DNA from 3 places in the Tepidamorphus gemmatus genome. Region 2 is predicted to be linked to each of the others. Evidence: predicted binding sites of a transcription regulator. Region 2 holds the regulator's gene; each other region holds the start of a gene.
What was found. Region 2 encodes LexA, which represses DNA repair genes until DNA is damaged. Its sites were predicted from a motif close to TGTTCNNNNTGTGTTCNG; they were not measured.
Positions count from the first base shown of each region.

Region 1 (7,468 bases), on a different contig from region 2:
TCCAGAAGCCGAGATCCTGCAGGATCGCGCCGACGCGGAAGATGTTGTGGTAGGAGCCGATCACCCAGAGCGTCGCCTCGGGCTTCATCACCCTGCGGCAGGCCAGCAGCCAGGCGCGGGTGAAGGCATCGTAGGCGGCAAAGCTCTCGAACTTGTCCCAGTCGTCGTCGACCGCATCGACGCGCGAATTGTCCGGTCGGTGCAAGGCTCCGTCGAGCTGCAGGTTGTAGGGCGGATCGGCGAAGACCGCGTCCACCGATTTCGGCGGAAGCGTCTCCATCAGGGCGATGCAATCGCCGACGAGGATGCGGTCCTCGGCCTCTCGGGAGGCCGTGCCGGGCACCAGAAGTGCCCGGCGCGGTGAGCAGACTGCCATGACTCTACGCAACCCTTACGCAACTGACGATCCGGAGCATGGGCGGTCAGGGTAAAGGTTGGATTAAGGCTCGCGCGCGAACTGCTCAGGGCGCGAACAGGTCGCGCTGGGCGAGCGGACGGAAGGTCATCCGGTGGACCGGGCAGGGACCGAGGCGCGCCAGCGCCTCGATGTGGGTGCGGGTTGCGTAGCCGCGGTTGGTCTCGAAGCCGTAGCCGGGATGCAGCATGGCCAGCCGGTCCATCATCCGGTCGCGTGTCACCTTGGCAACGATCGAGGCCGCGGCGATCGACAGGCAGAGGGCGTCGCCGTCGATCACCGCCTCGCCGCGGCAGCGCACGGGCGGCAGGTCGCGTCCGTCGACGAGGATGTGGTCGGCAGCGGCCGGCAGTCCGGCGATCGCCCGCGACATCGCCCTCAGTGTCGCCATGCGGATGTTGATCCGGTCGACCACCGCGGCGGAGACGGCCGCGGCGGAGACGAGCGCAGTGGCGAGGATCTCGGCGTAGAGGGCCTCGCGGCGGGGCGCGTCAAGCTGCTTGGAATCGGCAAGACCAACGGGAATGCGGCGCGGGTCGAGCACCACCGCGGCGGCGACGACGGGGCCGGCGAGCGGGCCTCGGCCCGCCTCGTCCACGCCGGCCACCACCCGCGCGCCTACCGACAAGGCGGCATCCTCCCGCCGGAAGTCTGGCCATCGGCTCATGCCGCATGCATCGGCTGAGTCGCGACCGCGAGGCAAGCCCGCGCCCACGATCGCCCGTGTGACGCCATGATCCGCAATGCCGGTGGCGAGGGGCCGGCCGGCGCGGGGGCTGCGCCGGCCGGCATTCGCGGGCCGCCGGAGGGGTCGGGCGAACAGCGGCCCTCGAGCGGAAGGCTCAGTCGGGCAGAACGATCCGGCCGTCCTCGGCGAGCGGCCAGAGCGGGTTGTGCGCGACTTCCCACAGATGGCCGTCGGGGTCGGCGAAATAGCCGGAGTATCCGCCCCAGAAGACCTCCTCGGCGCGCTTTGTGACTGTCGCGCCTGCCGCCGCGGCCTCTGCGATCGTCGCGTCCACCTCGGCGCGGCTGGGAAGGTTCAGCGCCAGGGCGACGGCCCGGAAGCCCGCCCCCTCCGCCGACACGGCAGCGTCTTCGGCCAGCGGCCCGCGGCCGTACAGTCCGAGCACCACGCCACCCGCGTCGAAGAACACGACCTCCTGCATGCTCGCCCCCGATCTTCGCCAGCCCAGCCGCTCGTAAAAGGCGGCGCTCGCCTGGACGTCGCCGACGCCGAGGGTGACGAGATTGATCCGCTGATGCACGGGCGCGCTCCTTCAGAACAGGCTGAGCTGGTCGCCCGGGCTGACCGGGCGGGTGAAGAGGTCGGTGCGCAGCTGCAGCCGCTCGCTCGCATAACCGTTGCGGCTTGCAGCGAGCTCGAAACGCCGTCCGATCGTCCAGGCGATCGGACCGGTACCGCGCATGCGGGTGCCGAAGCCCGAGTCGTAATCCTTGCCGCCCCGCATCTGGCGGACGAGCGACATCACGCGCTCGGCCCGATCCGGCACGTTGGCGCGAAGCCATTCGACGAACAGATCACGCACCTCGAGCGGCAACCGCAACATGACGTATCCCGCCTCGCGCGCGCCGGCCGCGGCGGCGGCCGCCAGGATCGCCTCGATCTCCTGGTCGTTCAGGCCGGGAATCACCGGCGCGACCATTACCGCGGTCGGGATGCCCGCCTCGGCAAGCCGCATGATCGTCTCCAGCCTGCGCGATGGCGTCGCCGCGCGCGGCTCCATGGCGCGGGCAAGCCTGCGGTCGAGCGTCGTCACCGACAGCGCCACCTTCACAAGGCCCCGCTCCGCCATGTGCGACAGGATGTCGATGTCGCGCACGATCAGCGCCGACTTGGTGACGATCCCGACGGGGTGGTTGTGGCGCGCGAGCACCTCGAGCACCTGCCGGGTGATCCGCCACTGGCGTTCCACCGGCTGGTAGGGGTCAGTGTTGGTGCCCATCGCGATGGTGCGCGGCCGATAGCCGGGATCGGCCAATTCGCGCTCCAGCAGTTCAGCGGCGTTCGGCTTGGCGAACAGCCGTGATTCGAAGTCGAGGCCCGGCGACAGGCCCATATAGGCGTGGGTCGGCCGGGCGAAGCAGTAGCTGCAACCGTGCTCGCAGCCCCGGTAGGGGTTGATCGAGCGATCGAAGGAAATGTCGGGTGACTGATTGCGGGTGATGATCCGTTTCGGCCGCTCCTGCGTCACGGTCGTGCGGAACGGCGGCAGCTCGTCCAGGCTCGTCCAGCCGTCGTCGAAGATCTGCCGGGTTAGCCGCTCGTAACGCCCGGAAACGTTGGAGATCGCGCCGCGCCCGCGGCGGCGGTCGGGCGCGACAGCCGTCGCGAGCGCCGCTGGATCGGGGCAGGGCCGGCCATCGGGGCTGTGCGCGGTGACGGGTCGGTCGGTCATGAGCGCAGCTTATCGCGTTGACCTGAACAAATCAAGAACATTGACCACTCGAGCCTGTCTCCCGATGGAAGCGGCGAAAGCCTCGGTCTATAAGTCAGTCCCATGCTGACCGTGGTCGTTCCGACACTGGACTGCGAGCGCACGCTGGTCGCGACGCTCGCCGCGCTGATTCCCGCCGCCGCCGACGGGCTGGTCGGACAGGTGGTGATCGCCGACGGCGGCTCCACCGACGCGACGCTCGACATCGCCGACGAGCTCGGCTGCGATATCGTGCGCTGCCCGCGCGGCCGCGGCATCCAGCTTGCGGCCGGCGCGCGGCTGGCGCGTCATCCCTGGCTTCTGTTCCTGCATGCCGACACCTGTCTGGAGGATGGCTGGATGCGCGAGGTCCGCGCCTTCATCGAGCGGGTCGAGGCGAAGGGCGAGGCCGACCGCCGCGCCGCCGTGTTCGGCTTCGCGCTCGACGATCACGGTTTCCGGCCCCGCCTGCTGGAGGCGATGGTCGGACTGCGCTGCGCGTTGTTCGCGCTGCCCTACGGGGATCAGGGGCTGTTGATCTCGCGACGACATTACGAGCGGCTCGGCGGCTTTCGCCCGATCCCGCTGATGGAGGATGTCGATCTGGTGCGCCGAATCGGCCGGCGCGGCCTCGTCTACCTGCGCGCCAGGGCAGTCACCAGCGCGGAGCGCTACCGCGCGTCGGGCTATCTGGCGCGGATGGCGCGCAATCTCGGCTGCCTGACGCTGTTCTTCCTGCGGGTGCCGCCGCGCGTCATCGTCCGGATCTACGGCTGACATCGCCGATGACGGGCCGGTGGCTGGTCGTCATGGCCAAACGGCCCCGCGCCTTCGCGGTCAAGTCGCGGCTGGCTGCCGAAATCGGCGCGACGGAGGCGATCCGGTTCTATCGGACCAACCTTGCCCGGCTGATGCGCGCTCTCGCCGGCGATGCCCGCTGGACGACGGTACTTGCCGTCACGCCCGATCCTGCCGTGACCGACCGCGCCCTGCCGGCCGGCCTCGCCAGGATCGGCCAGGGCGCGGGCGATCTCGGCGCACGGATGCAGCGGATCATGGAGACGATGCCGCCCGGACCGGTCGTGATCATCGGCAGCGACATACCCGGCGTCCGTCCGGCGCACATCGACGTCGCGTTCCGGCTGCTCGGACGCCATGACGCGGTGTTCGGCCCGGCGGCGGACGGCGGCTATTGGCTGGTTGGCCTCAGGCGGCGCCCCATGGTCCCGCGCATCTTCGACGGGGTGCGCTGGTCGAGCGAGCATGCGCTCGCCGACACACAGGCAAATTGCACAGGCCTGTCGATCGGTCTCGTCGCATCCCTGACCGACATCGACACCGGTGAAGACTGGCGCGCGTGGCGGCGGCAGTCCTGACGACGGCCGCCCGCGGCATTCGCGCCGATGCGACCGCGTCTACACCCTGAGCTGGTAGCTGACCGGCACCCAGCGGAACGAATCCCCGGTCTTCTCGACAAAGCCGACCGCCGGGAACGGCATGTGATAGCCCGTCGCTGGAATGCGGTCGGTCGCCACCATGTCGAGGATCCGACGTCTGTTTGCGGCCGCGGCCGCCTTGTCCATGTCGAAATGGACATGCCAGTCCGGCCGCTGCAGCGACATGACGTAATGGTTGACGGAGTCGGCCCAGATCAGGAACGGCTTGCCCTGGCTTTCGATCATGTAGGCCATGTGCCCCGGTGTATGTCCGTGTGCGGCAACGGCGCGGATGCCGGACACCACCTCGCCGCCATCCTGCAGGAAGGTCATCTTCTCGGCGAAGGGCATCACGTTGGTGCGGGCAAGGCTGGCGGCGTTCTCGGCCGGGGTGCCGATGCGGTCGTCCGACGTCCAGAACTGGTACTCGGTCTCGCCGATCACGTAGCGGGCATTGGGGAACAGCGGCCGACCGTCCTCCATCAGGCCACCGATGTGATCGGGGTGGCAGTGCGTGATGACGACGACGCTGACATCGTCCGGTGCGTAGCCGGCCGCGGCCAGCCGCTCGCCCAGCAGGCCGGCGCCGGGCCGGCGCGCGGCGCCGTTGCCCGAATCGAACATCACCAGGTCGCTGCCGGTGTTGACGATCACCGGCGTGAAGGAGATCTCCATCCGCGTCGGCGGCAGGAAGTTCGCCTCGGCATAGGCCTGGACATCCTCGGCCGGCTGATCGTTGCCGAAGATCGGATGGGGACCGTCGAGCTGGATCGCCCCGTCGGCGATGGTCGCAATCTCGAAGTCGCCGAGCTCGAACCGGTAGACCGTCGGGGTGCTCGGCCCAAGCTTCTGCGGCGCGGCAGAGGTCGGCCTGATGCCGAGGCCGCCAACGGCCGTCATTGCCGCCGCTCCGGCACCGGTGAGCAGCGCCCAACGGCGGGTGACCTGCAGTCCTGTCGTCATGGTGTGTCCTCCCGAACTGGTCCGGCCAGCGCGCGTTACACGGTGGCTTCGGGCAAGATAGCGCCCGGGCCGGGAGGATCGCCCCGCGAGCGCGGCACCTCACACCATTGTGAGCGGCCCGACGGCAGCCCCGTCCGCCGCCATCGACCACGACGCGTCGCCTGTTGCTAGTCGCCCGAGTCCCACATCGGGTTCCGGCTCAGATAGCGACGGTCGAAGGCCTTGTAGTTGGTGGTGATTTCCTCGCCCCTGGCAATGGGGCGGATCGCCACCGAGCGCTCCTCGGTCTCGACGATGTTCGGATCGTCGGAATGGTTCATGAAGCGGGCATCGTCGACGCACAGCACGAAGACCGGCTGGTCGACCACGGTCTGGTAGCCGTACTTTAGGATGAAGTCGCGGGGGATGAACGCGCCCGGATCGACGTAGCGCAGGTCGATCACCTGGTCTATGCCACGGTCGAACTGCCAGATCGTGGCACCTTCCGGGATGTCCTCGTCGGCGAACAGACCAAGTCCCTGGATGGCGCTCGGCGCAACCCGCGTCTTCACTCGCAGCATTCCCGATACCCCTTGCGGCAAGCCGGCGCTCCCCACGGCGCGACCGTGCGGCGCGCGATATAGGTCATCCTGCGGCGCAATGGAACGGGATCGGCCGCCGATGTCGGAAAAGCGCAAACGACCGTCACCTGTCCGCCGGGCGGGCAGCCCGGCGTCGACGCAGCCTGGCCTTGACACTGCGGGGGCCGATTCCAGTATAGCCGGCGAGACCCCGCTCGCGCCGAGCCGGGACGCTGGACCCGAACGCTCCCGATGCCCGCCGACACGCGCCCGCCGCTGAAGATCCTGCTGTGCTCGCCGCGCGGCTTCTGCGCGGGTGTCGACCGGGCGATCCGGATCGTCGAACTGGCGCTGGAACGATTCGGGCCGCCGGTCTATGTGCGCCACGAAATCGTCCACAACCGCTACGTGGTCGAGGGTCTGAAGGCAAAGGGGGCCGTGTTCGTCGAGGAACTCGACCAGATTCCGGAGACCACAGCGCCGGTTATCTTTTCCGCGCACGGCGTGCCGAAGTCGGTTCCGGCAGGGGCGGCGGCCCGCAACATGCTGCAGATCGACGCCACCTGCCCGCTGGTCACCAAGGTGCACCGGGAAGCCGAGATCCACCACAAGCGGGGCCGCGAGATCGTGCTGATCGGCCATGCCGGACATCCCGAGGTGATCGGCACAATGGGCCAGCTGCCGGACGGCGCCGTCACGCTGATCGAGACGGTCGAGGATGCCCGCGCCTTCGTTCCCCGCCGCCCCGAGGCACTCGCCTTCATCACCCAGACCACACTGTCGGTCGACGACACCCGCGAGATCGTCGCGGTGCTGACCGAGCGGTTCCCGGACATCACCGGCCCGCACAAGGAGGACATCTGCTACGCCACGACCAACCGCCAGGAGGCGGTCAAGGCAGTGGCACCGAGGGCGGACGCGACGCTCGTCGTCGGCGCCCCCAATTCCTCGAATTCGCAACGGCTGGTCGAGGTCGCCGAACGGGCCGGCTGTCCGGTCTCGATGCTGGTGCAGCGGGCGAGCGACATCGACTGGAAACGCCTTGACGGCATCCGCACCCTGGCGATCACGGCCGGGGCCTCGGCACCGGAGGTGCTTGTCGAGGAGATCATCGGCGCGTTCGACCAGCGTTACGCGATCGATATCGAGACCGTTTCGACGGCGCAGGAGTCGATCGCCTTCAACCTGCCGCGGCAGCTCCGCGACGCTGCGGAATAGCGCATATGGCCGTCTACACCGAGGTGCCCGACGAGGCTCTGTCGCAGTTCGTCGCGGACTACGAAATCGGCGCGCTGCTCTCCTTCAAGGGTATTGCCGAGGGCGTCGAGAACACCAACTACCTGGTCCACGCCGAGGCGGGGAACTTCATCCTGACGCTCTACGAGAAGCGGGTGAACCCCGCCGACCTGCCGTTCTTCCTGGAGTTGATGGAGCATCTGTCGGGGAAGGGGCTAACCTGTCCGTTGCCGGTCCGCGACCGCAACGGCGAGGCGCTGCGCACCCTGTGCGGACGCCCCGCGGCGCTGATGACCTTTCTCGACGGGCTGTGGGTGCGCCGGCCCGGCGTCGAGCACTGCCGGGCACTCGGCGGCACGCTCGCGGCGATGCACAAGGCAGCGCTCGACTTCCCCGGCCAACGACGCAACGCCCTGTCGG
Region 1 covers NZ_SMAK01000003.1:414,266-421,733, reverse strand. The annotation lists gene EDC22_RS07360 (site-specific DNA-methyltransferase) at 1-376, opposite strand, end outside; gene EDC22_RS07355 (ribonuclease HII) at 462-1,082, opposite strand; gene EDC22_RS07350 (VOC family protein) at 1,258-1,683, opposite strand; gene EDC22_RS07345 (PA0069 family radical SAM protein) at 1,696-2,835, opposite strand; gene EDC22_RS07340 (TIGR04283 family arsenosugar biosynthesis glycosyltransferase) at 2,938-3,630, shown strand; gene EDC22_RS07335 (TIGR04282 family arsenosugar biosynthesis glycosyltransferase) at 3,639-4,229, shown strand; gene EDC22_RS07330 (MBL fold metallo-hydrolase) at 4,269-5,252, opposite strand; gene EDC22_RS07325 (SET domain-containing protein) at 5,420-5,803, opposite strand; gene ispH (4-hydroxy-3-methylbut-2-enyl diphosphate reductase) at 6,065-7,030, shown strand; gene EDC22_RS07315 (homoserine kinase) at 7,036-7,468, shown strand, end outside.
Region 1: a site for LexA is predicted at 2,858-2,875, ahead of EDC22_RS07345 (PA0069 family radical SAM protein). Genes of this name have one in related genera too.

Region 2 (7,468 bases):
TCCTCGAAGGGCTTCAGCGCGGCGGCGGCCGTGCCGTCGATAGCGGCGATCCTCAGCGCGGAGGACAGTTGCAGCTTCGGTATGGTGATTCCCGCACGCTCGAGCAGCGCCAGACTGCCGGCCGCATCCTCGAATTCAACGGCGGCATGGCAGACGTCGTAGCAGACGCCGAGATGTCGCCTGAGTGCAGCTTCCGTGCCCGCCATCGACATTCGGGCCCGATCCGCCAGACGACGGCGGGCAGATCGCACGAACAGCCGATCCTCGAAGAAGCGAACGGTCTCCTCGATGGTCTCGAGATAGCAGCAGGGCTCGGGCTCAAGCGCCAGCGCGATATGCCGGCCGCGTTCGCGCTCGATGTCGATCAGCAGTGCCGCGTGGCTGATCAGGTTCTCGACTGCGGCCTCGAGACGGGCCGCGTCGGCCCAGCCGCGAAACGTAACGGGCACCGTGCTGATCGAGCCCATCGCGACATGCTCCGGCAGGAACGCGGCGAGCAGATCGGCGAGTCCGTCGGTATAGGCGAGCCGTTCCGAGGTCGACCAGTCAGGGGCGTAGACGTTCTCCTTGACGCGCTTGCCGTGAAAGGCGCCGAAGGGAAAGCCGTTGATGGTGAACAGATATGTGTCCGTCTCTGCCAGGAGATCGGCGAGTTCCGCGCGCGCGCCCGCAGTCCCGAGCGTCGCAGCCGCGTCGGCGGCGATGCGCAGGCCGAGTCCGAACGGGGCCCCGGGCGAGACCGCTCCCTTGATCGCCGGCACATGCGCGGACAGCGCAGCGGCCATCTCTGGCCAGGATTCGCCGGGATGGATGTTCGTGCAGTAGGTCAGATGCCCGAGATCCGGCCCCGACTCGCCTTCCCGCCCCAGACGCATCAGGCTCCAGCCCGCTCGCGCAGCCAGTCGATCGCCCGGCCGATCAGGCCGGCATCCATCTCGTGGACTTCATGGCCGGTGCCAATCGCGGTGAGGAGCGTCACGGTCAGCTCCCCGCCGAGATGTTCCTGGAACTCCCGCAGCCCCCGCAGTACCGAGCGTTCGCCGTCGCTGTCGCGCGTGTCGAGCGCGGAATGCCAGAGGCGGAATCCCAGGGTCTCGAGCAGACAGGCGATGCGGATATCGTCCCCCTCCGGAAGCAGTCCGGCCAGCACCGAATACCGCGAATCGAGCGCGATCCCGATGGCCACCGCCTCGCCATGGCGCAGATGATACCGCGTCAGGGCCTCCAGCCGATGCGCGGACCAATGCCCGAAATCCAGTGGCCGCACGCTTCCGGTCTCAAAAGGATCGCCGCCCCGTGCGATCTGGATCATGTGCAGCTCCGCGCAGCGGCGGATCATGTAGGCCATCGCGTCCGGCCAGTAGAGGGTCAGCTCGTCGACATTGGCCTCGAGCCATTCAAAGAAGCTGCGGTCGCGGATAAGCGCGACCTTCACGGCCTCGGCCATGCCGGCGATCTTGTCGCGCTCCGGCAGCATCAGCACGAAATCGAGGTCGTTCAGGACTGCGAACGGCGGCGCGAAGGTCCCGACGAAGTTCTTGACCCCGTTCAGGTTGACCCCGTTCTTGACGCCGACTCCGGAGTCATTCTGGGCGAGGACCGTCGTCGGCACGCGGACGTGACGAACGCCGCGATGGGTCGTCGACGAGACGAGGCCGACCGCATCGAGTACCGCGCCGCCGCCGATGGCGATCACATAGGAATGACGGTCGATGTGATGCTCGTAGAGCCGCTGCTGGATCCTTTCAACGAAATGCAGATCGACCTTTATGCGTTCGCCGCCCGGAACCGGATGTGGCGGCGCTACCAGGTCGATGCTGTCGCGATGCGCGCGGGCATAGTCTTCGATCAGCCCAGGCAATTCCGGCATGGTTTCGACCAGGCCGTCGTCGATGACGACGAAGCAGCGATGGCGCTTGGCGGGCTCGAGCCGCGCCAATGTATCGCGCAGCACGGTATTGTCGGGATCGAACAGCCGGCGTGTGAACACGACGGGATAGCTGTAGGAGACGGTGAACTCCTGGCGGTAGGTCTCCGTCGCCGGCGAAACGCGCCCACGAACCCGGCCCATCTGCGCGCTGCTCCCTCAACACACCTTCATTTGACGAGAAGGTTCTCTGCCAGCCCCCGGGCACGGTAGTCTCATTCCGGACAACGCTCAATGCTTGCCGCTAAACCGACACCTTGTCCAAGGGGAGGAAAATGATGCGGGTGCTCCATGGCGCGCTGTGTCTGATGCTGCTGCTGTTTGCTGCCCTGCAATACAACGATCCGGATCCGGAGATCTGGATCCCGATCTACGCCATTCCCGGCATACTCGCCGGCATAGCGGCGGGGAGACCGCACGCCGTGCAGCACGGAGCTCTGCGCTCCGTCGTTCTGGCCGTAACGGTTCTTGCGCTGCTCGGCGTCTATCATTACTGGCCACAAACCCAGCATTTCTGGAAGATCGACGTGTGGTGGCAGGATGAGGCGGCACGCGAAGGATTGGGCGCGATGATCGTCGCCGTCACCATGCTGGCCGTCGCAATTCCTGCTCTTCTGCGACGCTGAAAGGCTCCGAGCCTCGCGTCGATTGGGGTTGCCGAACACAAGGGGAACAGCTATGGTTGTTCTCGTTTCGTACCATGACTGGCACCGCGATGCGGGAACGGAGGGCCAGGATGCTGACGCGCAAGCAGTACGAGCTTCTCATGTTCATTCACGAGAGGCTGAAGGAGGCCGGCGTACCCCCCTCCTTCGATGAGATGAAGGAAGCCCTTGATTTGAAGTCCAAATCCGGCATCCACCGGCTCATTACCGCGCTGGAGGAGCGGGGCTTCATCCGCAGGCTGCCGCATCGCGCGCGGGCGCTCGAGATCATCCGGATGCCCGAATCGGTCGCGCCGGGGCTGGCGGGCGCGCGGACGCGCGGCTTTGCGCCGAGCGTCATCGAGGGAAGTCTCGGCAAACCGCCGGCGGCCGCCCCGTTGCCGCAGCCGCAGGCTGTTTCCGAGGACCGGACGGTTGCCATCGAGATTCCCGTGATGGGTCGGATTGCAGCCGGTACTCCGATCTCGGCCATCCAGACCCAGAGCCATACGATCCACGTCCCTCCCGAAATGGTCGCCCGCGGCGAGCACTTCGCGCTGGAGGTCCGTGGCGACTCGATGATCGAGGCGGGTATTCTCGACGGCGATACGGTCATCATCCGCCGCACCGACGCCGCCGATACAGGAGACATCGTCGTCGCGCTGATCGACGATGACGAGGCGACACTGAAGCGCCTGCGCCGCAAGGGTGCTTCGATTGCGCTCGAGGCTGCCAATCCGGCCTATGAGACGCGGATCTTCGGTCCTGACAGGGTTCGCATCCAGGGTCGACTGGTCGGCCTCATTCGCCAGTATTGACCGACCCGTTGCCGCTGCGCGGCGTGATCCGTCGCGTGTCAGCCGCCTCGGTAGTGCGGCGGCTCCACGGGCGGATGCCGGCCCGTTCGGCGGCGGTAGAGACGAGGAGCGCGGGTCCGGACCGGCGGATGATCGTGGCGCCACCGACGGCCAGTTGCTGCGGACCGATGACCAGCGCGGTTGCCGCGCAGCTATCCGGCGGCACGAAGGGGCTGACCACGACATCGGCCCGGATGCAATCCTCGGAAAATGCGGCCGGATCGCGCACCAGGGCCAGCGTCAGGCCAGGCCGGGAAGCAATGCAGCCGATAGGATCGCACTGGATGGCCGCGGCTGGGCCGGTCAGCGTACCGGCCATGCCGGTTGCCAGCGCTGCCGTGCTGCTCGGCGATGCTGATTCCGCCGCGGCACCGACCGGCGCTTCGAGGACTTCGCGCGCCTGCAGGGTCGGGTCGATCCCCGCATGTCGACGCCAGCTTTCGGCCTCGTAGCCGGTGCTTCGGCGGGGGACGAAAGCCAGCTCGCCCGTGTCTGTGCGCAGCGCGACCAGGGTGCCGCTGCGGTTGATGTAGACGTCGGGCGGTGCCGTCTGCAGCGCGATTGCGCCCCCAAGGGCGAGGGCGGGGAGCCCCCACAGGCGCCAGCCGGTCCGCCAGAGCGCCAGCCACAGGCCGCCGACGGTCATCAGCCCGAGCGCGGCCAGCGGCATCTGCGGCACCATGCGCACGGCGCCCGGCCATGAGGCGACGCCGTGCGCGATGGCCAGAACAATGTCGATCCCGAACCCCATTGCCGCCAGCGGGAAGGTCTCGAGACCGAACGGCATGAGCAGGCAGGACGCGAGCCCCATCGGCATGACGAGCAGGCTGACCACCGGCATGGCGGCAAGGTTGGCGGCCAGGCCGTAGACGGCCACCCGGTTGAAGTGGAAGGCCCCGAAGGGCGCGGTCGCCAGTCCCGCGATGAGCGAGGTCAGAGCGAGGCCGAACACGGCGCGCCCGACAAAACGTACCGCCGGGTGGACAGGATCGCCCGAGGATTGCCAATGCTGGCGGACCGTCTCATAGGTCGCGACCAGCGCCACGGTCGCGGCAAAGGACATCTGGAAGCTCGCGCCGGTCAATGCCTCCGGCGTCATCACGAGAACCAGCAGCGCGGCCAGCGCGACATTGCGCAGTGTGATCGCTGGCCGATCGATGAGCACCGACAGCAGCATGACCGCCGCCATGACAAACGCACGCTGCGTCGCAATCGAGGCGCCGGACAGTACCAGATAGGCCGCTCCGCCGACGAACGCGGTGGCAGCCGCCCACTTCTTGATCGGTCGATTGAGGGCAAGCGACGGCGAGATCGCCAGCAGGGTCCGGACGCTCCAGAACAGGGTGCCGACGACCAGCATCATGTGCAGACCGGAGATCGCGAGGATATGCGCCAGGCCGGACACCCTCAGTGCCTCCTGGTCGGCCTTGGGGATCGCGCCGCGCTTGCCGGTGACGAGCGCGGCGGCGATCGCCCCTGCCCTGCCCGGTACCGCCGCCATGATGCGGGCCGCCAGATCGTCGCGCAGGGCAGATGCGGCGATCGACAGCCGGGCGCGGATATCCGGCGCTCGAGATTCGGGGACATGTCTGGGACGGCTTATCAGGTATCCGACGCCGCCGATTGCCTCGAAGAAGGCCTGTCGGGCATAGTCGAAGCCGCCTGGCACGGCCGCGTCGGGCGGCGGCAGGAGGATGGCTGTGAAGGCGACATGATCGCCCGGACGCAGTGCCACGTCCTTGTACCTCATCCAGAGCGACAGGCGGCGGGGCGGGGCGAATGGCGGCCCCCGCGCTGCGATCGCTGTCGGGGCGACAGCGAGACGGACGCTGCCGTCCTCGTTGAGGTCGACAGCCTCGATCCGCCCTTCGACCGTTGCATGCCACTCTCCGGCAGGTACGACCGGGGCGGCGACGATCGCCGTTCGCGCGGTGGCAACGGCGAGCCCGAGCGATGCGGCGAAGGCAGCACCCCAGCCGATCGCCAGGTTACCGGCACGGGCGACGCGCCACCAGACGATCCCGAGCCCCGCCGCAAGCAACCAGACTGCCACCAGCGACGGCTCGCGCGGCAGGCCGAAATAGGCGGCGATGCCGGTGGCGAACAGTACCGGGACCCACAGGAACAGGCGTTCCCGTTCTGCATCGAGCCGTTCGGCGAGCCAGTGCGGAGACCACGCGAGTACCGGCAGCGCCGGCAACCGCAGACCGGACGGCTCGCCCACGGCTGTCGCCGCCCGGGCGCGTCCGCTGCCTCTGCCGACCTGATTCATCCCGCGTTCCCGCCGTCCGCGCTTCAATACGGGCCCGCGGACGTGATAGACAGCGCCCAAGCCATCCTAACGCCATCAGCCGAGGCACCGCCAGCGCGCCATGTCCAACACCACGCCGATCGTCACGCGCTTCGCTCCCTCTCCGACCGGGTTCCTGCACATCGGCGGCGCGCGCACCGCGCTGTTCAACTGGCTCTATGCCCGCGGACGCGGCGGGAAGATGCTGCTCAGGATCGAGGACACCGACCGCGAACGCTCGACCGATGCGGCGATCGCGGCGATCCTCGACGGGCTCACCTGGCTCGGCCTGGACTGGGACGGCGAGGCAATTTCGCAGTTCGAGCGTGCCGACCGCCATCGCGAGGTCGTCGACGAACTTCTGGCGAAGGGGCTGGCTTATCGCTGCTATGCCACGCCGGAGGAGCTGGCCCAGATGCGCGAGTTGGCACGCGCCGAGGGGCGGCCGCCGCGCTATGACGGCCGCTGGCGTGACCGCGATCCGGCTGATGCCCCGGCAGGCGTCAGACCTGCGATCCGCCTGAAGGCGCCGACCGAGGGCGAGACGGTGGTCGAGGACCGGGTACAGGGCCGGATCGTCTGGCAGAACAAGGATCTCGACGATCTGATCCTGCTGCGCTCCGACGGCACGCCGACCTACATGCTGGCCGTGGTGGTGGACGACCACGACATGGGCGTGACGCATATCATCCGCGGTGACGATCATCTGACCAACGCCGCGCGCCAGACACAGATCTATGAAGCGCTCGGCTGGACCGTGCCGGTAATGGCGCACATTCCGCTGATCCATGGTCCCGACGGGGCGAAGCTGTCGAAGCGGCACGGTGCACTTGGCATCGATGCCTATCGGGCGATGGGCTATCTGCCTGCTGCCATGCGCAACTATCTCGTCAGGCTCGGCTGGAGCCATGGCGACGACGAGGTGATGTCAACCGAGCAGATGCTGGAATGGTTCGATCTGGACGCGATCGGGCGTGCCGCGGCGCGGTTCGATTTCGCCAAGCTCGAGAACCTCAACGGAATCTACATGCGTCAGACGCCGGACGAAGAACTCTTCCGGACGTTGCTCGGCGCGCTCCCCCACCTGCGGGGCGGCGAGGCGTTCGAGGTGCGTCTCGACGAGACCAAGGCGGCGCGCGTGCGGGCGTTGATGGGCGGGCTCAAGGAACGGGCCAAGACGTTGGTGGAGCTCCTCGACGCGGCTGCCTTCCTGGTGAAGGACCGGCCGCTTGATCTGGATGACAAGGCTGCTGCACTGCTCGACACGAATGGCCGCGGCATTCTGCGCGAATTGCTGCCAGCACTCGAGGCCACGCCGTGGGAGGCAGCCGCCCTGGAGGCAACAGTGCGCGATTTCGCCAACCGGGCCGACCGCAAGCTCGGTGCGGTAGCCCAACCGCTCAGAGCCGCTCTCACCGGGCGAGCAACCTCTCCGGGCATTTTCGATGTGCTGGTTGTACTCGGCCGCGAGGAGAGTCTGGCGCGCATCCGTGACCAGGCACTCTAGCGGGCTGGTCGGAAACTCGAGGCAGAACCCGCCAGCATTCCTGCCCTGCCGGCCGCCGCTTGCCGCAGCGCGGTAAATCGGATACCGAAGACGCCAGATTTCCTTCCGCACGGCAGCCACTTTGCGCGCCGGCGCACCCTCCCGGCGGCGTCGACAAGGGGCTGCGGATGTCCCGCTCCAGGACAGGAGAAGCCCGCCCATGAGCACCGAAACCGCGACACTCTCGTTCCGCGACAAGACCTA
Region 2 covers NZ_SMAK01000002.1:286,487-293,954, forward strand. The annotation lists gene eboE (metabolite traffic protein EboE) at 1-875, opposite strand, end outside; gene EDC22_RS04230 (3-dehydroquinate synthase) at 875-2,071, opposite strand; gene EDC22_RS04235 (transmembrane 220 family protein) at 2,206-2,553, shown strand; gene lexA (transcriptional repressor LexA) at 2,664-3,389, shown strand; gene EDC22_RS04245 (ComEC/Rec2 family competence protein) at 3,373-5,700, opposite strand; gene gltX (glutamate--tRNA ligase) at 5,801-7,225, shown strand; gene gltA (citrate synthase) at 7,425-7,468, shown strand, end outside.

Region 3 (7,468 bases), on a different contig from region 2:
GGGGCGGGGGAGGGATACTCGACCTTCTCGAGACCGTTGCGGCGGCGCAGGTAGGGATGCACCATGTCGCCCTGGATCGGTCCGGGGCGGACGATGGCGACCTGGATGACGAGATCGTAGAACCGTCTCGGTTTCAACCTGGGCAGCATGTTGATCTGCGCCCGGCTCTCCACCTGGAAGACGCCGATGGAATCGCCCTCGCACAGCATGTCGTAGACGGCCGGATCCTCCCGGGGCACGCCGGCGAGATCGAGCTTCGGGCCGCCATTCGCCGCGATCAGCTCGAAGGCCTTGCGGATGCAGGTCAGCATGCCGAGGCCGAGCACATCGACCTTCATCAGCCCGAGCGTGTCTATATCGTCCTTGTCCCACTCGATGAAGGTGCGCTCCGCCATCGCCGCATTGCCGATCGGCACCAGTTCGTCGAGCCGGCCGCGGGTGAGCACGAAGCCGCCGACATGCTGGGAGAGATGGCGTGGGAAGCCGAGCAGCGCGGTGGCGAGATTGATCGCCCGGCGGATCAGCGGATTGGCCGGATCAAGGCCCGCCTCGCGGATCTGCGAGTCGCGGATCGCGTCGCCGCCCCAGCTTCCCCACACCGTGCCGGCGAGCCGGGCGGTGACGTCCTCGGTCAGGCCCAGCACCTTGCCGACCTCGCGGATGGCGCTCTTCGGTCGGTAGGTGATGACGGTGGCGGCGAGGCCGGCGCGCGCCCGGCCGTAACGCCGATAGATGTGCTGGATCACCTCCTCGCGCCGTTCGTGCTCGAAATCGACGTCGATGTCCGGCGGCTCGCGGCGCTCGGCGGAGATGAAGCGGGCGAACAGCAGTTCGTGCTCGGCCGGATCGACGGAGGTGATGCCGAGCACGAAGCAGACGGCGGAATTGGCCGCCGAGCCGCGGCCCTGGCAGAGGATGCCCTGGTCCTCTGCGTAGCGGACGATGTCGTGGATGGTCAGGAAATAGCGCGCGTAGTCGAGCCGGGCGATCAGCGCCAGTTCCTCGCGCAGGAGCTGCTCGACCTTCGCGGGGATGCCGGCGGGATAGCGCAGGCCGGCGCGCCGCCAGGTCAGTTCCTCGAGCCAGCCCTGCGCGGTCCAGCCGGGCGGCACTGGCTCGTCGGGATAGTCGTATTTCAGTTCGGTCAGCGAGAAGTCGATCCGCGCCAGGCAGTTCACCGTCTCGGCGATCGCCTCCGGCGCGTCGCGGAACAGCCGCGCCATTTCGGCCGGCGGCTTCAGGTGGCGCTCGGCGTTCATCTCCAAGAGGCGGCCGGCAGCCTCGATCCGCACTCCCTCGCGGATGCAGGTCACCACGTCCTGCAGCGGCCGTCGGTCGGGATGGTGGTAGAGCACGTCGTTGACGGCGAGAAGCGGCGTACCGGCGTGTTGCGCGAGCCGCTTCAGTTCCGCCAGCCGGCGGCGGTCGTCGCCGCGGTGGTGCAGGCTGGCGGCAAGGCGCACCGCGCCGGGGGCGGCCTCGCCGAGCCTTCCCAGCAGATCCCGCAGTCCGTCCGTCCGCCGGTCCGGCATCACGATGAGCAGGAGGTCGCCGGCCCTTGCCAGCAGATCGTCGAGCTTCAACAGGCAGTCGCCCTTCTCCGCCCTGAGCTTGCCGGCCGTCAGCAGCCGGCACAGGCGTCCCCAGCCCGCGCGGGTCTCGGGATAGGCGAGGATGTCCGGTATGCCGTCGCAGAAGGCGAGCCGCGCTCCGACGATCAGCCGGAAGGGCAGGTCGTCCCGGTCGCCGGACTGCTTGCGCACGGTGTCGCGGATCTCCTCAAGGGCGGCGTGGGCGCGCACCACGCCGGCCACGGTGTTGCGGTCGGCGATGCCGATGCCGACATGTCCCAGTGCCAGTGCCTGCGTGACCAGCTCGGCCGGGCGGGAGGCGCCGCGCAGGAAGGAGAAGTTGGTGGTGACGGCGAGTTCCGCGTAGCGGTGGGTCATGGGAACAGCCCGTGCAGAAACCAGCGCGGCGGTCCGGTGTCGCGACCGTAGAGCCCTTCGCGGAACAGCCAGAACCGGCGGCCGGTCTCGTCCTCGACGCGGTAATAGTCGCGGGTCAGGCTGTCGTCGCTCTGGCGCCACCATTCCGGGGCGATGCGCTCCGGCCCCTCGGCGAAGGCGACCCGGTGCTCGACGCGCCGCCAGCGGAACCGCACCGGCGGGCCGTCGGGCACTTCGGCCAGCGTCTCGACCGGGTGCGGCGGGTCGAACAGATGGATGGGGCGCGGCGGCGCGCCGGTTGCGGCCCGGCACCAGCCCGGCCCGTCCGGGCGGGTTTCCGCAGCCGGCGCCGCGATGGCCGGAACCGCCCGGGCGGCGCGTTCAGGGATGTGGCTGTCGATGGCGGCGAAGCGCAATATCGCGTCGGCGCCGAAACGGGCACCGAGCCGGTCGATCAGGGCCGAGACTTCCTCCTCCTCGAATGCCCGCCCGTCGAGATCGGGCTGGACGACGGCGAAGGGCTCGACGGCAACGACCGAGAGCCGGACGAGATCGAAGCCGAAGCCCGGATCGATCCGGTCGCCGAGAGCCTCCAGCCGTTCGCGGAAAAGCCGCATGAGCGTTCCGGGATCGCGCAGTGGCGAGCCGGTCGCCACCGCCAGGCGGGTGAGCTTGCCGTCGACGTGGAAGAAGGTCGCCTCGAACCGCCGCCCGCCCTCGCCGCGCCGCTCCAGCAACCCGGCCGCCTGGGTGGCGAGACCTGCCAGTGCGGCGAGCGCGTCCTCGATCAGGGCCAGCGGCTCGGCGAAGCGCCGCTCGACCATGCAGGCCGGCAGCGGCCGGCGCGGGGTGATGCGGATGTCCTCCTCACCGAGGGTGCGGGCGAGCCGGGCGACCAGGTCGGTGCCGAAGCGGGCGGCGAGTGCAACGCGCGGGCGGTCGGCCACGTCACCCACCGTCCTCAGCCCCGCGCGCAAGAGGGCGCGCTGGGTTTCCGGTTCGCCGGTGAGGGCAGCGACGGGCAGCGGCCGGACGGTGTCACTGTCGTCATCCCGTGGAACGATACCGGGGCCACCGAAGCGGGCGAGCGCGCGGGCGGCATCGGGGGTGCCGGCGATGCTCGCGCGCGCCTCGATGCCGGCGCGCTGGAGACGGCGCAGGAGATCCTCGCGCAGACCCGCCTCGCCGCCGAACAGGTGGGCGCAGCCGGTGATGTCGAGCACGAGGCCATCGGCGCCGTCGAGGGCTGTGAGCGGGGTATAGCGGTCGCACAGATCGGCGATGCGGGCGAGGAGGGCGGCATCGGCCTCCCGATCCATGTCGAGCGCCCGCAGGGCAGGGATGCGGGCGCGCGCATCCGCCAGCGTCAGGCCAGGGGCGAGGCCGAGGGCCTGCGCCCTGCGGTTGACGGCGGCGAGCCGCAGCGCGCCCTTCACCGGTTCGGTGAAGACGACCGGCGCCTCATCCCGCGAGGGCGAAGGAGCGATCCTGCGGCCGATCCGGTCGGCCGGCAGGAAGGGCAGCCACAGCGCCAGATAGCGGCGAGGCTTCGCGGAAGACGCGGTGCTCATGATCCCACTCCAGGCGCCAGCCGAGGCCGGCCACACCGGCGCGGTGGCGCAACAGCACGATCTCGAAGGCAGGATGCCCCGGCGCCCCGGCGGCCAGCGGCTGCGAGACGCCGGCCCTCACCCGCCAGCGGGTCTGGGCCGCGTTGGGGCGGAGCTCCGCTCCGGTGCGCAGCAGCAGGGTGGTCACGCCGGAGCGCGCGGCAGCGAGCGACAGCCGGCGGCTGGCGGAAAAATCGAGCGCCTTCGGCGAGCCCCACGGCTCGATGACCACGGCCCCCAGTGCCGGGCAGCGCACCGCCTCGATGCCCGCGCGCAGCGTGCCGAGGCCGTCGCGCGCGCGCACCAGGATCAGGCTGTCCGGGTCGAAACCGAGTCCGGCCAGTCCCGGTGGATAGAGGGCGCCGGTTTCGGTTTCCCCATGCAACTGGCGCACCCAGACGACGCGGCGTCCGGCCGGCAGGGCGCGCAGGGCGAGCGCGGCGGCGAAGCCTGCCGCCGCCGCCGTGTCAGCGAGCGCGGCGGCGAGGATCTCGTGCAGTCCGCCGCGCGCGAGCCCGCCGCCCAGATGCGCGTCGACCGCCGGCAGGCCGAGGCCGAACCGGGGTGCCGTGGACGCCGTCGCGGGCTGAAGCGCCGCGAGTTCCCGGCGCAGGGCAAGAAGGATCTCCTGCATCGCAGCAGCCATCATGTTCCTGTTTTGTTCTAGAAAGCGCGATCCAGGAACGGAGTCAAGTCGGCGGAGGGATGGCTTGCGGAACGGCTGCCCCGGATGACCGTCTGGGATGGTCGCCCCCGATGGTCGGGACGTGTCTGGCGATCACCTCTGCCGGCCGGCAGTCAAGACGGCCATGCTCGCCGCGAGCGGTCGCCGGGGTCTGCGCATGGCTGCAGCGCGGATTGGGAAGGGCCCGCCAACTTCCAGCTGACGCTGGTGGCCGGTCAAAGCGTCAGATGCTGGCGCCCGGCACGGGGCGGATACCATCCTCGCATGGTTGCGTACGGGGCTGCGGCATGAAGCGGATCCCGACGCATGCCACCGCATCCGGCCTCGTCATGGCGGCAATCCCCGAAGTCAACACGCCGGGTCGGGACTGGCAAGACCGTCGGTGCAGGGCGATCTCTGGGCGGTTGAGGTGATCATCAAGCCGCGGCGTTGTCCGCGTCCGCCGCGGCGGTGGGCGGCGTCTCGAAGCGGTGACGCGGCCAGGTCGCACCGACCACGGCGCCGCCGGCCTCGTCGGATCGGTTGCCGAACTGGAGTGTGGCGCCAGAGCGCTCGAGCAGCGTCTTGGCGATGAACAGACCGAGCCCCAGTCCCGACTGGTCACTCGAGCCGCGGCGCCCACGCCGCGTCGAGATGTAGGGCTCGCCGATCTTGGCGAGCACGTCCGGCGGAAAGCCCGGGCCGTCGTCGGCGATCTCGACGGCGACCTTGGTCGCCGACCACGTGGCGCGGATGCGGACCGAGGAGGTGGCAAAATCCACCGCATTCTCGACCAGGTTGCCGAGCCCGTAGAGGATGCCGGGATCGCGCCGGCCAACCGGTTCGGGCGGCATGCCGTCGAGCGACACCGCGATGTCGATGCCGAACGCGCGGTGCGGGGCGGCGATCTCCTCGATCAGGCTCGCCAGCGGCAGGCGGTCGAGATGGCCGCCGGGCTCCTCGCCGAGCGAACTGATCCGCTCGAGAATGCCACGGCAGCGTTCGACCTGGCTGCGCAGCAGGCGGACGTCGTCGGCGTGCGGGCCGTCGGGGGGCAGCTCGCGCTCCAGCTCGCGCGCCACCAGCGCGATGGTCGCCAGCGGCGTGCCGAGTTCGTGCGCAGCGGCGGCGGCCAGTCCGTCGAGCGCCGACAGGTGCTGCTCGCGGGCGAGCACCAGTTCGGCGGCTGCCAGCGCGTCGGACATCTGCCGCGCCTCCTCGGCGACGCGGAAGGCATAGGTGCCCATGAAGCCCAACGTCAGCGCCAGGGCGACCCAGATCCCCGCCACGTACAGCCCCGGCAGGTCCGGCTCATTGCCGCCCGCCCAGGGCAGCGGCAGGTGCACCACGCCGATGACGGTCGCGCAGGCGAGCGCGATGCCTCCGAGACTCACCGTATTGGCCGGCGGCAGCGCGCTCGCCGAGACCACCACTGGCACCAGCAGCAGGATGGCGAACGGGTTGGCGAGGCCGCCCGTCAGCGCCAGCAGGGCGGCGAGCTGAACGATGTCGTAGCCGAGCAACGCCGTCGCCGGACCGGCCGACAGTTCCCTTGAGGCCGGATAGCGGATCCTCAGGAACATGTTGAGCCAGGCCGACAGCGCGATCAGCGCGAAGCACAGGCCGACCGGCAGGTCGTAGCCGAGCACGAGATAGACGGCGATCACGGCCGCCGACTGGCCGGCGATCGCGATCCAGCGCAGCCGCACCAGCGTCCGCAGCCTGAGCCGCGAGCGTCTGAGCGGAAGATCGTGGGGCGTGGTAGCGGTCATTGCGGCGTCCGGTGCGGGCGGCGCTCCGACTCGGCATGCACCGCGCCGACCATTATATAGGCCGGTGTCCGGGGCGGCGGCGACCGCCACGTCGACGCAGCGTTCGCCCCCGGAGCCAGGGTCATGGATGTTCCGCTGACAGATCACGCCGGGTCCGGCCCCGCCGCAGCCGACAGCGCGCACCACATCGCGGTCAAGGTGCGTGGCCTGACCAAGCGCTACGGAGCGGTTACCGCCGTGAATGACGTCAGCTTCAGCATCCGGCGCGGGTCGGTGACCGGCCTCCTCGGTGGCAACGGCGCGGGCAAGACGACGACCATCGCCATGCTGATGGGGCTGGTGCTGCCGAGCGGAGGCAGCATCGAGGTGCTCGGCGTCGACATGCTGCGCGATCGCCACCGGGTGCTGCACCGGATCAACTTCGAAAGCCCTTATGTCGACATGCCGATGCGGCTGACGGTGCGGCAGAATCTAACCGTGTTCGCCCGGCTCTACGGGCTTGACCGGGTGGCCGAGCGGGTCGCCGACATCGCCGGAGCGCTCGATCTCATCCATCTGCTCGACCGGCCCTGCGGCAAGCTCTCGGCCGGTCAGAAGACCCGTGTCAGTCTCGCCAAGGCGCTGATCAACATGCCGGAGGTGCTGCTGCTCGACGAGCCGACCGCGTCCCTCGATCCCGACACGGCCGACTGGGTGCGCAGCCACATCGAGGACTACCGGCACAGCCGCGACGCGACCATCCTGCTTGCCTCGCACAACATGCCGGAGGTCGAGCGGATGTGCGACCGCGTGCTGATGATGAAGGCCGGCGTGATCGTCGACGACGGGGCACCGGAAGACCTCATCGCCCGCTACGGCCGCACCAATCTCGAGGACGTGTTCCTCGACGTCGCGCGCGGCACCGGGCGCGCCGCCAGCCTCGTCCGAGCAGGTCCACCATGAGCCGGGGCACGCCGCGCGACTTCGCACCTCCCCTCTACCGCTCCGTGTCGCCGGCGCGCAGCTGGGCGATGCTGCTGCGCTACCTCTACCTGCTGAGGGGGTCCTGGCCGCGCATCGTGGAACTGATCTACTGGCCGACGGTGCAGATGCTGATGTGGGGCTTCCTGCAGCTCTACCTGTCGGAGACGTCCGGAATCTTCGCCGAGATGGGCGGGGTGTTCATCGGTTCGGTGCTGCTGTGGGACATCCTGTTCCGCGGCCAGCTCGGCTTCTCGATTTCCTTCATGGAGGAGATGTGGGCCCGCAACATGGGCCACCTGATGATGACGCCGCTCAGACCGATGGAGTTCGCGGCCGCGCTGATGGCGATGAGCCTGGTGCGGCTTGCGGTCGGGCTGGTTCCGGTGACGCTGATGGCGATCGCCTTCTTCGGCTTCAACCTGTGGGGGCTCGGGCTGGCGCTGGTGGCGTTCTTCGTCAACCTGTTCCTGACCAGCTGGGCGATCGGTCTTGCAGTCTCCGGCATGGTGC
Region 3 covers NZ_SMAK01000005.1:81,854-89,321, reverse strand. The annotation lists gene EDC22_RS09680 (error-prone DNA polymerase) at 1-1,949, opposite strand, end outside; gene EDC22_RS09675 (Y-family DNA polymerase) at 1,946-3,520, opposite strand; gene EDC22_RS09670 (ImuA family protein) at 3,411-4,205, opposite strand; gene EDC22_RS09665 (ActS/PrrB/RegB family redox-sensitive histidine kinase) at 4,661-5,995, opposite strand; gene EDC22_RS09660 (ABC transporter ATP-binding protein) at 6,119-6,937, shown strand; gene EDC22_RS09655 (ABC transporter permease) at 6,934-7,468, shown strand, end outside.
Region 3: a site for LexA is predicted at 4,208-4,225, ahead of EDC22_RS09670 (ImuA family protein). Genes of this name have one in related genera too.